3 regions of the Streptomyces sp. NPDC048462 genome follow, and region 3 is predicted to be linked to each of the others. Evidence: riboswitches for the same ligand, from Rfam matches in the RefSeq annotation. Region 3 holds a riboswitch; each other region holds the start of a gene.
What was found. Region 3 has a riboswitch for S-adenosylmethionine ahead of ACGFU6_RS04000 (hypothetical protein). Riboswitches for the same ligand answer to the same signal wherever they lie in the genome.
Positions count from the first base shown of each region.

Region 1: it holds a riboswitch for S-adenosylmethionine, as region 3 does, so the genes downstream of both, thrC (threonine synthase) here and ACGFU6_RS04000 (hypothetical protein) in region 3, are expected to answer to the same signal.
Region 2: it holds a riboswitch for S-adenosylmethionine, as region 3 does, so the genes downstream of both, ACGFU6_RS12540 (aminotransferase class V-fold PLP-dependent enzyme) here and ACGFU6_RS04000 (hypothetical protein) in region 3, are expected to answer to the same signal.

Region 1 covers NZ_JBICXG010000013.1:80,050-84,487, forward strand. Annotated here, with positions in the region: gene ACGFU6_RS22200 (trehalose-6-phosphate synthase) at 1-215, opposite strand, end outside; gene ACGFU6_RS22205 (glucosyl-3-phosphoglycerate synthase) at 302-1,252, opposite strand; SAM riboswitch class I at 1,406-1,570, shown strand; gene thrC (threonine synthase) at 1,588-2,880, shown strand; gene ACGFU6_RS22215 (MoaD/ThiS family protein) at 2,952-3,230, shown strand; gene ACGFU6_RS22220 (cold-shock protein) at 3,664-3,870, shown strand; gene groL (chaperonin GroEL) at 4,209-4,438, shown strand, end outside.
Region 2 covers NZ_JBICXG010000005.1:357,965-362,402, reverse strand. Annotated here, with positions in the region: gene ACGFU6_RS12550 (rhomboid family intramembrane serine protease) at 1-699, shown strand, start outside; gene ACGFU6_RS12545 (Lrp/AsnC family transcriptional regulator) at 696-977, shown strand; gene ACGFU6_RS12540 (aminotransferase class V-fold PLP-dependent enzyme) at 1,054-2,469, opposite strand; SAM riboswitch class IV at 2,642-2,759, opposite strand; gene trpD (anthranilate phosphoribosyltransferase) at 2,856-3,920, opposite strand; gene ACGFU6_RS12530 (cytochrome bc complex cytochrome b subunit) at 4,047-4,438, opposite strand, start outside.
Region 3 covers NZ_JBICXG010000002.1:154,076-158,513, forward strand. Annotated here, with positions in the region: gene ACGFU6_RS03995 (cytochrome P450) at 1-936, opposite strand, end outside; gene ACGFU6_RS04000 (hypothetical protein) at 1,132-1,524, opposite strand; SAM riboswitch class IV at 1,574-1,683, opposite strand; gene ACGFU6_RS04005 (phosphocholine-specific phospholipase C) at 1,845-3,911, opposite strand; partial or broken gene ACGFU6_RS04010 (SAM-dependent methyltransferase) at 4,066-4,344, shown strand.

The DNA.
Region 1 (4,438 bases), on a different contig from region 3:
TCACCGACCCCGCGCCGTACCGCCTCGCGGTCGCCGTCACCGAGCGCGGCGCAGACCCACATCTTGTCGTCCACCGCGCTCAGCCCCGAGACGAGCCCGCCGCCGCCCCGTTTCGCGTCGAGCGAGCCGTCGTCGCGCAGGGTGTACGAGACCGGGCCGCGGTTGGACGCGACGAGAACCTGGGCGGCGGACTGGGGGGCGTGCTCGGAGACCATGCGCGGAATCTAGCCCGATCCCGAACCGTCCAAACGTGCGTACGGTGTCGTCCCGCAGAGCCGCCGCCGCTTCGCGCCGTCCCGCGTCATGCCGCCCGGCGTGCGACGTACTCCTCGATCTCGCGCATCGGCGGCCGCTCCTCGGTGTCCACCGGGTAGGTGTGCGGCACGAAGCCGTTCTCGCCGCGCTCGAACTGGGTCAGCGCGGGGCGGACCAGATGTCCGCGCGACAGCCGCAGCTGGGCGGTCCGGTAGATGGCCGCCGCCATCCGGCCGAGCGCCCGGCCGTCCTGGTGGCGGTGGACGCGGACGCCGACGTCGACCTGGCCGAGCGCGTCCAGTCCGACGGTGTGCAGGGCGTCGACGAGCAGCCCCAGCTCCACTCCGTAACCGACCGGGAACGGCAGCTGTTCGAGCAGCGAGCGGCGTACGGCGTACTCGCCGCCCAGCGGCTGGACGAAGCCGGCCAGCTGCGGCCAGTGCAGATTGAGCAGCGGCCGTGCCACCAGTTCGGTGACCCGCCCGCCCTGACCGGCGGTGTCCCCGAGGGGACGGTCGTACATCGCCTTGACGAACTGCACCGAGGGGTCGGTCAGCAGCGGGCCGACGATGCCGGAGACGAAGTCGGCCGAGAAGTCCTTCAGGTCGGCGTCGACGAAGCAGACGATGTCACCGCCGGTCACCAGCAGTGACCGCCACAGCACCTCGCCCTTGCCGGGGACAGCCGGCAGCCGGGGCAGGATCGCGTCCCGGTGGATCACCCGGGCGCCCGCCTCGCGGGCGACCTCGGAGGTCGCGTCCGTGGAGCCGGAGTCGATCACCACGAGTTCGTCGACCAGCCGGACCTTCTCCATGAGCTCGCGCCGGATGGTGCGGACGATGTCCCCGACCGTCGCCTCCTCGTTGAGCGCGGGCAGTACGACACTCACGCGGCTGCGCCTCGGGTCGCCTCCCCTGGCGGCCAGGAGCTGCTCCAGCGGGCGGTCGGCGCACGACCAGGAACGCCTGGTCAGCCAGCGTTCGACCTCTTCCAGCACGGTCGATACTCCCTGTATGTGATCCATCTCGCGGTTCGGACGACTATCTCAACAGTCCGGTGCTTCGGTTACAGTCTTGAACAACGCAGATGGCCGTGGCATGCCGGGGTCCGTCCGCCGATAAACGCCTGGATCGATGATCCAGTGCCATAGCGCTCATCCAGAGGGACAGAGGGAACGGCCCGTTGAAGTCCCGGCAACCATCCCACCCCCAAGCTCTCGACTTCGCTCGAGCAGGGGGGACCCCCTTCCGCGAGGTCGGGTGGGGAAGGTGCCAATTCCGTCTTGTGGCGAAACGCGTCACGAGGAAGATGAGGAGAAAGGGCCTCGCCATCATGGCTGTTGAGACTGTTGCAACATCTACCGAATCTTCTGTGGACCTCGGTCCCGCCGCGGCACTTTCCTGCCGCGAGTGCGGAGAACGATTCGCACTCGGTCCCCTTTTCGCCTGTTCGAGCTGTTTCGGACCGCTCGAAGTGGCCTACGACCTGCCGACCGGTTCCCCGGACGAGCTGAAGAAGCGCATCGAGGCCGGACCCGACAACATCTGGCGCTACGCGCCGCTGCTGCCGGTCCCCTCCGACGTCGCGGAGAAGCCGAACATCAACCCCGGCTTCACCAAGCTGGTCAAGGCCGACAACCTCGCCCGTGAGCTGGGCGTCACCGGTGGCCTGTACGTCAAGGACGACTCCGGCAACCCGACGCACTCCTTCAAGGACCGTGTCGTCGCGATCGCCGTCGAAGCCGCCCGCGCCTTCGGTTTCACCACGCTCTCCTGCTCCTCCACCGGCAACCTCGCCGGTGCGGTGGGCGCCGCCGCCGCCCGCGCCGGCCTGCGCTCCTGTGTGTTCATCCCGCACGACCTGGAGCAGGGCAAGGTCGTCATGGCCGCCGTGTACGGCGGTGAGCTGGTCGGCATCGAGGGCAACTACGACGACGTCAACCGCTTCTGCTCGGAGCTCATCGGTGACCCGCTCGGTGAGGGCTGGGGCTTCGTCAACGTCAACCTGCGCCCGTACTACGGCGAGGGTTCCAAGACGCTCGCGTACGAGATCTGCGAGCAGCTCGGCTGGCGGCTGCCCGACCAGATCGTGATCCCGATCGCGTCCGGCTCGCAGCTCACGAAGATCGACAAGGGTCTCCAGGAGCTGATCAAGCTCGGTCTGGTCGAGGACAGGCCGTACAAGATCTTCGGAGCCCAGGCCGAGGGCTGCTCGCCGGTCTCCACCGCCTTCAAGGCCGGTCACGACGTGGTGCGGCCGCAGAAGCCGAACACCATCGCCAAGTCCCTGGCGATCGGCAACCCGGCCGACGGCCCGTACGTCCTGGACATCGCCCGCCGCACCGGCGGCGCCGTCGAGGACGTCAACGACGAGCAGGTCGTCGACGCGATCAAGCTGCTGGCGCGCACCGAGGGCATCTTCGCCGAGACCGCGGGCGGGGTGACCGTCGGCGTGACGAAGAAGCTGATCGAGGCGGGTCTGCTCGACCCGTCGCTCACCACGGTCGTCCTGAACACCGGTGACGGCCTCAAGACGCTCGACGCGGTGGCCGCCACCTCGCAGGCGACGGCGACGATCAGGCCGAGCCTGGACGCCTTCCGTGCCGCCGGCCTCGGTACCGCCTGAGCGGTCCGCCGCACCAGCTGAGAGGCTGCCGCAGCCTCCGGCCACCCGTGACTCCAGGAAGGGCTCCCACCATGAGCGTCAAGGTCCGTATCCCCACCATCCTCCGCACCTACACGGGCGGCCAGGCCGAGGTCCCGGCAGAGGGCGCGACCCTCTCCCAGGTCATCGAGTCCCTGGAGAAGGACCACCCGGGCATCGCCGCCCGCGTCCTGGACGACCAGGGCAAGCTCCGCCGCTTCGTCAACGTGTACGTCAACGACGACGACGTGCGCTTCCAGGGAGGCCTGGAAGCGGTCACCCCGGACGGCGCCGGCATCTCGATCATCCCGGCCGTCGCCGGCGGCTGCTGAGCCCCGGGACCCGAGCGGTCCCGCTTCGACGAGTCACCGCGATTGCCCTCTCCGCGACAGAAGCGGAGGGGGCAATTCTGCATGGTTGAGCGCGGTAGAGTGTGGGAAGCCCCCTCCGCTGCCCGTGCCCCCCGCATATGAGAATGCGCCCGGCCACGACAAGATGCAGCCAAAGTGCCTGAGCCTCTTGCGCCATAAGTCGCCTTTGCCTGGCCCGACTTGCCCTGGAATCTCATGAGTTCCTCATATTCGGGCGTTCGGCGATGCCCAGAATTCTCGTCCGATTGACCTGTTGCAGAGGGCAGTTGGGCAGATACATTCGGCCGCGGTCGACGCGTTCCGGCGCACGCACCCTCTCCTGTCGGAGGGTGAGTTCTGACCCGGGCCCGCGAAGTGCGGTCCTGTGCAAGGGCCAGTAATAGGGGAGTTAGGCATGGCTCAGGGCACCGTCAAGTGGTTCAACGCGGAGAAGGGGTACGGCTTCATCGCGGTCGACGGTGGTGCGGATGTTTTCGTCCACTACAGCGCGATCCAGATGGACGGATACCGCACCCTCGAAGAGGGTCAGCGAGTTGAATTCGAAATCTCGCAGGGCCAGAAGGGGCCGCAGGCGGACATGGTCAAGCTCGCCGTCGGCTGAGTTCGGCGCGGTCGGCCAACGACACTACTCACGCACGGAGGGCCCGTACCCCTGGGGTACGGGCCCTCCGTGCGTCCGGAGCCCGCTGCGGCCCTCCGGTCGTCCACGCTCCGCAGGGGCGCTCGTTGTCCACACTCCGGAGGGGGACGCTTGCACTCTCGGGGGTCGAGTGCTAATCATTGGGCTTAGCACTCTCCGGGTGAGAGTGACAGAAACTTGGACCGGGCCGGTGAGGCCCGCAGGTCTGTCGGGGCAAGGAACCGGCAGGCGGCAGGCCGTCCGTCGCGGGCGCCACTCGGTCCGGAGAAATCCACCCCTGTCCGGGAGGACCACTTCATATGGCCAAGATCATCGCGTTCGACGAGGAGGCCCGGCGCGGTCTTGAGCGCGGCATGAACCAGCTCGCCGACGCCGTCAAGGTCACCCTCGGCCCCAAGGGTCGCAACGTCGTCCTTGAGAAGAAGTGGGGCGCCCCCACGATCACCAACGATGGTGTTTCCATCGCCAAGGAGATCGAGCTGGAGGACCCGTACGAGAAGATCGGTGCGGAGCTGGTCAAGGAGGTCGC
Region 2 (4,438 bases), on a different contig from region 3:
GCGGCCACCTCGGGCGGACCGCCGGTCACCTACGCCCTCATCGCCCTGTGCTGCGTGGTCTTCGCGATCAGCCCGCTCTCCGGTCTCGCCCCGGTGTACGGCAGCGCGGACGCCCTGCTGTCGGCCCAGGCCGGGTACTTCGAGCGCTGGGGCGTGATCCCGAGCGAACTGTGGGACGGCTCCGCGCACGCCCTGCTCACCCCGCTCACCGCGCTCTTCGTGCACGGCAGCTGGCTGCATCTCCTGGGCAACGTGCTGTTCCTGTACGTGTTCGGAGCGATGGCCGAGGAGCGCATGGGCCACACCGAGTTCGCGTTCTTCTACCTCGGCTGCGGCTACCTCGCCCTGCTCGCCTACGCGGCCGCGCACGCCACGTCCGACCAGACGCTCGTCGGCGCCTCGGGGGCGATCTCGGCGGTGCTGGGCGCCTTCCTCTACCTCTTCCCCAGGGCCAGGGTCACCAGCGTGTTCCCGTTCCTGCTCTTCCTCCCGCTGCGCTTCCCCGCCTGGATCGTGCTGATCTTCTGGTTCGTGCTCCAGTGGCTGGCCGCGGAGGGCGCCGGCAGCGGCCCCGGCGTGGCCTATCTCGCCCATGTGGTCGGCTTCGCCGTCGGCTTCCTTTACGCGTGGGGGCGCTACGGGCGTGGGGCTAGAGTGAAGTCTCCAGCCACGGCCACCGAGGGAGAAAGCCAGCCGTGATCACCGCGATCGTGCTCATCAAAACCAGCGTGGACCGGATCCCCGAGATCGCCGAGGCCGTCGCGGCGCTGGACAGCGTCAGCGAGGTCTTCTCGGTAACCGGCACGTACGACCTGATCGCCATGGTCCGGGTGGCCAAGCACGACGATCTGGCCGAGGTCATCCCCGGCCGGATCAGCAAGATCCCCGGCGTCGAGGGGACCGACACCCACGTGGCGTTCCGTACGTACTCGCAGCACGACCTGGAGGCGGCCTTCGCCATCGGCCTGGACGGCTAGTCTCCGTGAAACGCGTTCGGGGGGGGGGGGGGGGGGGGGCCCCCCCCCCCCCCCCCCCCCCACCGCTTTACACGGCTCAGTGCTGTGCGGTGCCCCGGTCCGGGACGCAACGGCCGTCCTCGGTGCGGTACTTCCACTGGGCGCCCTCGCTCACCAGCTCCTTGACGGCCCGCACGAAGCGCTCGATGTGCTCGTCCGGCGTACCGGCACCGAAGCTGACCCGGATCGCGTTGAGCGACCGCTCGCCCGGCTCGGCCTCCGGCGCGCCGCACTCGCCGACCTCCTGCGGGTCACTGCCGAGCAGGGTGCGCACCAGCGGGTGGGCGCAGAACAGTCCGTCGCGTACCCCGATGCCGTACTCGGCGGAGAGCGCCGCGGCGAAGTGCGAGCTGTTCCAGCCCTCCACCACGAAGGAGATGACGCCGACCCGGGGCGCGTCGTCACCGAACAGTGAGAGCACCTTGACCTCGGGGACCTCCGCGAGTCCGGCGCGGACCTCGGAGACCAGTTGCTGCTCGCGGGCGACCAGGCTGTCGAACCCGGCCTCGGTGAGCGCCTTGCAGGCGGAGGCGATGGAGTAGACACCGATGACGTTGGGCGAGCCGGCCTCGTGGCGGGCGGCGGTGCTGTGCCACTCGACGTCCACCCCGCCGTCGGCGCGCCGGGCGACCTTGCGGGAGGCGCCGCCGCCGGCCAGGTAGGGCTCGGCGTCGCGCAGCCAGTCGGAGCGGCCGGCCAGCACGCCGGAGCCGAAGGGCGCGTACAGCTTGTGGCCGGAGAAGGCGACCCAGTCGACGTCCAGCTCGCTGATGTCGACGGGGTGGTGCGGGGCGAGCTGGGCCGCGTCGAGGACGATCCGGGCGCCGTGGGCGTGCGCGGCGGCGGCGAGCTCCTTGACGGGCCACAGCTCACCGGTGACGTTGGAGGCTCCGGTGACGCAGACGAGCGCGGGGCCAATGGGTCCTCCCCTGCTCGAACGAAGCTGAGAGCTTGGGGAAGAGTCGCGGTCCGCCAGGGCCCGCTCCAGCGTGGCGACGGCCTGCGCGGGGGTGCGCGGGGCGTTCAGGTAGGTCACCCGGGCATCGCGCCAGGGCAGCAGGGACGCGTGGTGCTCGGTCTCGAAGACGAACACCTGGCAGTCGGCGGGGAGCGCCGCCGCGAGCAGGTTGAGCGAGTCGGTGGTCGACCGGGTGAAGATCACCTGGTCGTCGGCGCGGCAGCCGAGGAACTCCGCGACGGTCACGCGGCTGGACTCGAAGAGGTCCGTGGAGAGCTGCGAGAGGTAGCCGGCGCCTCGGTGGACGCTGCCGTAGTACGGCGCGTACGCGGCGACGTCGTCCCACACGCGCTGCAGGGCCGGGGCGCTGGCGGCGTAGTCCAGTGCGGCGTACGTGACCTCACCGCCGGTCACCAGCGGAACCGTCACATCCTTGCCCAGAACGGGCAGTGGGGTACAAATGGACTGGTCGGTGGCAGCGGTGAAGACAGACATGACGAACTCCCGTAACAGGCAGGCGAATTCCGGTGCCTGCGGATACGCGGCAGCACGGAAGGAAGAAAAGAGGGTGTGCGGAGGAGGGCCGAAAAGCCCTATCGCATTCGCTTGCTCACAGAGGCTCCCTGAGGACCAGGACCCCACGGGTGGACGCCTTACGACGTCGAGGGGTCCGCGCTTGCCGCAGACCTCGCTGCCTACGGCCTGGTCTTCACCCGGGGCACCCCGCCACGGACGGAGGGTTGCCGGACAGCGGGCCGGGGCCGTAGTCGCTGTCACTCATGACCTGCGCAGCATCTTGCCATACGTGGGAGAACGCGCAAGGCGCAGTCCATGATCTGGACTGCGCCTCGCTCCGTGTTCCGTGTGTCAGGGTCGCGTGCTCAGGCGTTGCTGGCCGCGACCCATCTCTCCAGCGCGCGCCCCGCGGACCCGGAGTCGATGGACTCGGCGGCCCTCGCCATACCGGCGGCGAGCTGCTCGTCGAGCGTGCCGTCGCCCGGGTCGAGCGCGACCAGCGCCGCCGCCGCGTTGAGCAGGACGGCGTCCCGTACGGGCCCCGTTTCGCCGGCCAGCAGCCGGCGGGCCACATCGGCGTTGTACGAGGCGTCGGCGCCGCGCAGCGCCTCCACCGGCACCAGCTCCAGCCCGACGTCGCGCGGGTCGAAGGCCTGCTCGCGCACGACGCCGTCGCGGGCCACCCAGACCCGGGAGGTCGCGGTGGTGGTCAGCTCGTCCAGGCCGTCGTCGCCGCGGAAGACCAGCGCGGAGTTGCCTCGTTCGGCGAGCACGCCCGCGACGATGGGCGCCATCCGCAGATCGGCGACACCGATGGCCTGGGAGCGCACCTGGGCCGGGTTGGTGAGCGGGCCCAGGATGTTGAAGGTGGTCGGGGCGCCCAGCTCCGCGCGGGCCTTCGCCGCGTAGCGCAGGGCGGGGTGGAACTTCACCGCGAAGCAGAAGGTGATGCCCGCTTCCTCGGCCACCTCGACGACGCGCTGCGGGGGCAGGTCCAGGTTGACGCCGAGCTTGCCCAGTACGTCGGAGGAGCCGCTGGCCGAGGAGGAGGCGCGGTTGCCGTGCTTGACGACCTTGGCGCCCGCCCCGGCCAGGACGATCGCGGACATGGTGGAGATGTTGACCGTCTTGGCCATGTCGCCGCCGGTGCCGACGATGTCGACCGTGCGGCCGGGCACGTGGATCGTGGTGGCGTGCTCGTACATCGCACGGACCAGGCCGGTGACCTCCGTGACGGTCTCGCCCTTGGCGCGCAGGGCCACCGCGAAGCCGGCGATCTGCACGTCGGTCGCCTCGCCGCTCATGATGCGGTCCATCGCCCACGCGGTGTCGTCCGCGCTCAGGTCCTCGCCGCGCAGCAGCGGGGTCAGCACGCCGGGCCAGGTACGAGCCGCCACGCTGTCGCCGCCGACCGGGGTCACAACGTTCATGGTCCGCTCCTGGGGTCCACAGCCGATATAGGGATGCGACCACCCTATCGAGCGCCGGGGACAGCGAAGAGCCCCGTCCATCGTATGGATGGACGGGGCTCCCGCTGTGGCGATCAGCTCAGGTGATCAGTGGTGGCCGTGGCCCTCGGTGATCTCCTTGTACTCCTCGGGGGACGCCTTGGGGATCTGGTTGTGCTCGCCGAAGTAGCTCTTGCTGAGCTTGGCGCGCACCTTCTCCACCGGCGACACCTTGCGCTTGACACCGTTCTCGTCGACCAGCGGGCCGAGCTCGACCGGCGCGTACTGCTCGTGCGCGGTGAGGGTGTGCAGCTGGCCCTGCGACAGCGGCTCGTGGACCTCGACGAACTCACCGTGCGGCAGGCGCTTGATGAGCCCGGACTCGCGCCCGTGCAGCACCTTCTCCTTGTCCCGGCGCTGGAGGCCGAGGCAGATCCGCTTGGTGGCGACGAACGCGAGGACCGGTCCGACGAAGAAGAAGATCCGGACGAACCACGAGA
Region 3 (4,438 bases):
CCGGGCGGCCCAGCGTCCGGCGAGGATCTGCGTCGGCGCGTCCTCCCAGAGCACCTCGTTCATGGTCTCGGCGACACTGCGCCGGCCGCCCGCCATCGAGTGCGCGAACTCGTCCTCGGTGAGCATCAGCCGCAGCGAGTTGCTGATCCAGTCGGCGGTGGTGAGGTGCCCGGCGGCCGTGATGGCCATCAGGTCGAGCATGTACTCCTCGTCGGTGAAGGCCTCGGGGAATGCGAGCATCCGCGAGGTGACGTCGTCGCCGGGCTCGGCACGCTTCGCGGCGACCAGCCGTGTCATGTGCTCCCCGAAACGCAGGTGGGCGTCCTGCGCGCCCGGACCGCCGTCGGCCAGGTCCTTCAGCACCCGGGCGATGCCGGCCCCTTCGTCGTCGGGGAAGCCGACCAGGCGTGCGAGGACGAGCACGGGAAGGGGTTCGCAGAAGTCGGCGACGAGGTCGGCCGTGCCCCGGCTGCACACGGCGTCGATCAGCCGGTCGGCCAGCTGCTCGCTGTGGCGGCGGATCTCGAACGGGTCGGCCCCTTCGAGGGCGGGTCCGACCATCCGCGCGTGCCGCCGGTGCTCGTCCCCGGCGCTGAAGTAGATGGACGGCAGCGGTCGTCCGACCATGGGCAGCAGCGGCCAGTCGTCGGGGATGTGCTCCCACTGGTTCCACAGTCCGACATCGCGGGGGAAGAGCTCACCGTCGCTGGTGACCTGATGGAGCTCGCGGTACCCGATGACCAGCCAGGCGGGGAATCCGCCCGGCAGCTCGACGGGGACGACCGGCCCGTGATCCCGCCGCATGGCGCGATAGACGGCCTGCGGCTCGGTCTGGAACGAGGGCCCGCTGAGGGGCACGGCACCCGCCCCCGCGTGCGCGGGGCACTCCGGACGGGGCGAGGCGGACTCGGGCTCTGTGGAGGATGGGCGCGTCATCGTCCTGACTTCTGTGGCGAACACGTCACGCGTCACGATCAGGCGATCAACGCACGCCCACTATAAGGATTTTATGTGACGCCGCAGCGGTCAATAGCGATCAATTGTGCGCTCTGAATGAAGCAACAGGCCGACATGTCCCGACAATTGATCACCCCGCCGAAGCTCCGCCTCCGCCCCGGGACGGCCCTTGGGCTACGAGCGGCCGGGACCCCGGGCTCCGCACAACTCGCCTCTCTCGTAGGCGACGTTGACGAGCCCGGCGACCCGGCCTGCACCGTCGACGAGCTTCAGCGCGTGCCACCGGTCGAGCCAGTACACCCGCCCGCGGTGACCGGCGAGCGCCTCGCGCAGCCCGTCGGGAGCATGCGTCCACACCCTGGGAAGGCTGCCCGCGTAGTCGAAGGCGGCGCGCAGTTCGACCCACCCGTCGTCCTGGACATCACCGGCGGTCAGCAGTATCTCGACGGCCTGACCGGGCTCCTGCCGGCACTTCTTGGCGTGGATCCAGTGCACTTGATGGCCCGCGGCGTACCGGTCGCAGTCCTCGCTCCGCACGGAGCCGTGCTCGTGGAGATGACGCAGCATGGTGAGTCCCGCCTTCCGGGGATGATGGACCCCGAGCGCTCTGCACCGCGGTCCGCTGTTCCCCGCACCTCGCGCACGGGGCAGGTCGTCACCCGGAGCACCCGCAGCGGAGCGGGGTGCCGTCCAGCAAGCCGGGGCTGCGCACTGGAACTCATGACCCGGTAAAAACCCTAACGCACCGGGGCGGTGCGCCCCGACACGCAGGGCCCGCACAGCCGACGGCCCGTCAGGGACGCACAGGAACGGCTGCGCCGGTCCGTGCGCCCCCGACTCTCCCCGATGGCCGCCCGGCTGCCGGATGGGCGCGCCGGGGCGGCCGGTCAGCCGGTGACGAGGCCCGGATCGCTCGTGCCGGCCTCGCCCGTCTCGACGTGTCCGGCGAACCGGCGCAGGAACGTGGCGTCCGCGTCCGACACCACCGTGACGTCGTACCAGCGCTTGCTCCCCCGCAGGTCAACGGTGTGCTTCACGGTCGCGCCCGCCCGCACGGCGAAGGTCTGCGCGCCCCCGCCGTACGCGTCCGCGTTGCGCACGGTCAGCTGGACGGTCCCCGAACCGGCATGGGTGAGGGTCAGGTCGATGGCCCCACTGGCCGGGTTGTGACGTGCCGTCACCTCCGGTCCGGCCGGCTTGCCGGGCCCGCGGAAGCCGCGCAGGAACCCGTTCGGGCCGTGCACGGTGAGGTCCGTCACTCCGCTGGAGTAGGCCGTGTTCCAGCTGTCGGAGAGCGACTTGCCCGCCTCTGTGGTGTAGGTCCAGGGCCCGTCGCCGCGGTTCGCGGACGTCACCAGGAACTGCGCCCCGGCCGCGTCGCCCCCACTGAAGGTGAGCTGGTACTTCCCGGTCCCGGGATCGGCCGCCCCGTCCACGAGGGGCGCGTACCGCAGCGGCCGGGTGGGACGCGTGCCGGACTCCTGCTTCGGCACACTGCCGGAGACGGGCGGCACCGGTACGTAGTCGGGGTGCCGGTTCCCGTCCGGCGGCGCGTATCCGTCCGTGGAGGGCAGCCCGGCGGGCGCGGCGTCCGTGCGGCTGAAGTCGAACGCCGAGGTGAGGTCGCCGCAGACGGCGCGCCGCCACGGCGAGATGTTCGGCTCGTGCACGCCGAAGCGCTCCTCCATGAACCGGATGACGGAGGTGTGGTCGAAGACCTCCGAACACGCGAACCCGCCGGTGCTCCAGGGGGACACGACGGTCATGGGCACCCGCTGGCCGAGCCCGTACGGCCCGGCGGCGTTGGCGATGTCGCCGGGGAAGTGGTCGGCGGAGGTGTCCACGGTCGACAGCCCCTGCGCCGCGCCCGACGGCACGAACGGCGGCACGACATGGTCGAAGAAGCCGTCGTTCTCGTCGTAGGTGATGAAGAGGGCGGTCCGGCCCCAGACCTCGGGATTGGAGGTCAGCGCGTCCAGCACCTGCGAGATGTACCAGGCACCGTAGTTGGCAGGCCAGTTGGGGTGCTCGCTGTACGCCTCCGGAGACACCACCCACGAGATCTTGGGAAGCGTCCCGGCCCGGACATCCGCCTTCAGGTCGTCGAGGAGCCCGTCACCGTTCTTGACGTCGGTACCGGTGCGCGCCTTGTCGAAGAGCGGGTCTCCGGGCTTGGCGTTGCGATAACTGTTGAAGTAGAGAAGCGAGTTGTCGCCGTACGTCCCCCGGTACGCGTCGTCGATCCACCCCCAGGACCCTGCGGCGTCGAGCCCGTCACCGATGTCCTGGTAGACCTTCCACGACACCCCGGCCTTCTCCAGCCGCTCGGGGTAGGTGGTCCAGCCGTACCCTGCCTCCGCGTTCCCGAGCACAGGGCCGCCACCGGTGCCGTCGTTGCCGGTGTACCCGCTCCACAGGTAGTACCGGTTCGGGTCGGTCGAACCGAGGAACGAGCAGTGGTAGGCGTCGCAGACGGTGAACGCGTCGGCGAGTGCGTAGTGGAACGGGATGTCTGCGCGTGTGAGGTGGGCCATCGTGGTGGCCGTCTTGGCCGGCACCCACTGGTCGTACGCGCCCTTGTTCATCGCCCGGTGACCGCCGGCCCAGTCGTGGTTCAGGTCCTGGAGGAACTGCAGCCCGAGGTCGTCGGCGGGCGGCCGGAACGGCAGCACCTCCTTGCCGAGTCCGTCCTTCTGGTGCCAGACCGGCTTCCCGCTGGGCAGCGTGACCGGACGCGGATCACCGAAGCCGCGCACACCCTTCATGGTGCCGAAGTAGTGGTCGAAGGATCGATTCTCCTGCATCAGGACGACGATGTGCTCCACATCCTGGAGCGTGCCGGTGCTGCCCTTCGCGGGGAGCGACGCGGCACGGGCGATGCTGCTCGACAACCCGGAGAAGGCGACGGCGCCTCCGGCGAGTTGCAGGAGGCGGCGACGGTTGAGTTCTGCCATGAGTGGGGCCTCTGTGGGGTGAGGAAACATAAGGGCGAAAACGACAGGAGTGTTCCAGAACCGGCGGGCCGACGGAAGACCCGTGCGGTGTGCACGCGGTGGCATCCGGCCGAACAGTCGGCGACCGGACGGTGGGAACCCTGTCCACGGCCACGTCGGAGGTCTGGCCTCCCAGCCGCCGTCCGGCAGCTACCTCGCCGTCAACGACGGGTCACGCGGCATCGACGCCGACTACGAGCGGGCCCAGGACGCGTACAACGACAGCGGCGCCATTCCCTACTTCCTGCGCCCCGTCGACCGGATCGCGGCGTTCTTCGACGGCCTCGAACTCCTCGACCCGGGGGTCGTCTCCGTCCCCCTCTGGCGCCCGGACACCCTGTCCCCCGCCCCTCGGGAGATCGGCGAGCACGGCGGCCTCGCCCGCAAGCCCTGACGCACCCGCAGCGGCGCCGACGGTCCGCACCGCACACCGGAGCGCAGGCGCCGGGGACGTTCACCGGCGCCCTCTCGTCGCAGCTGCCCCCCGT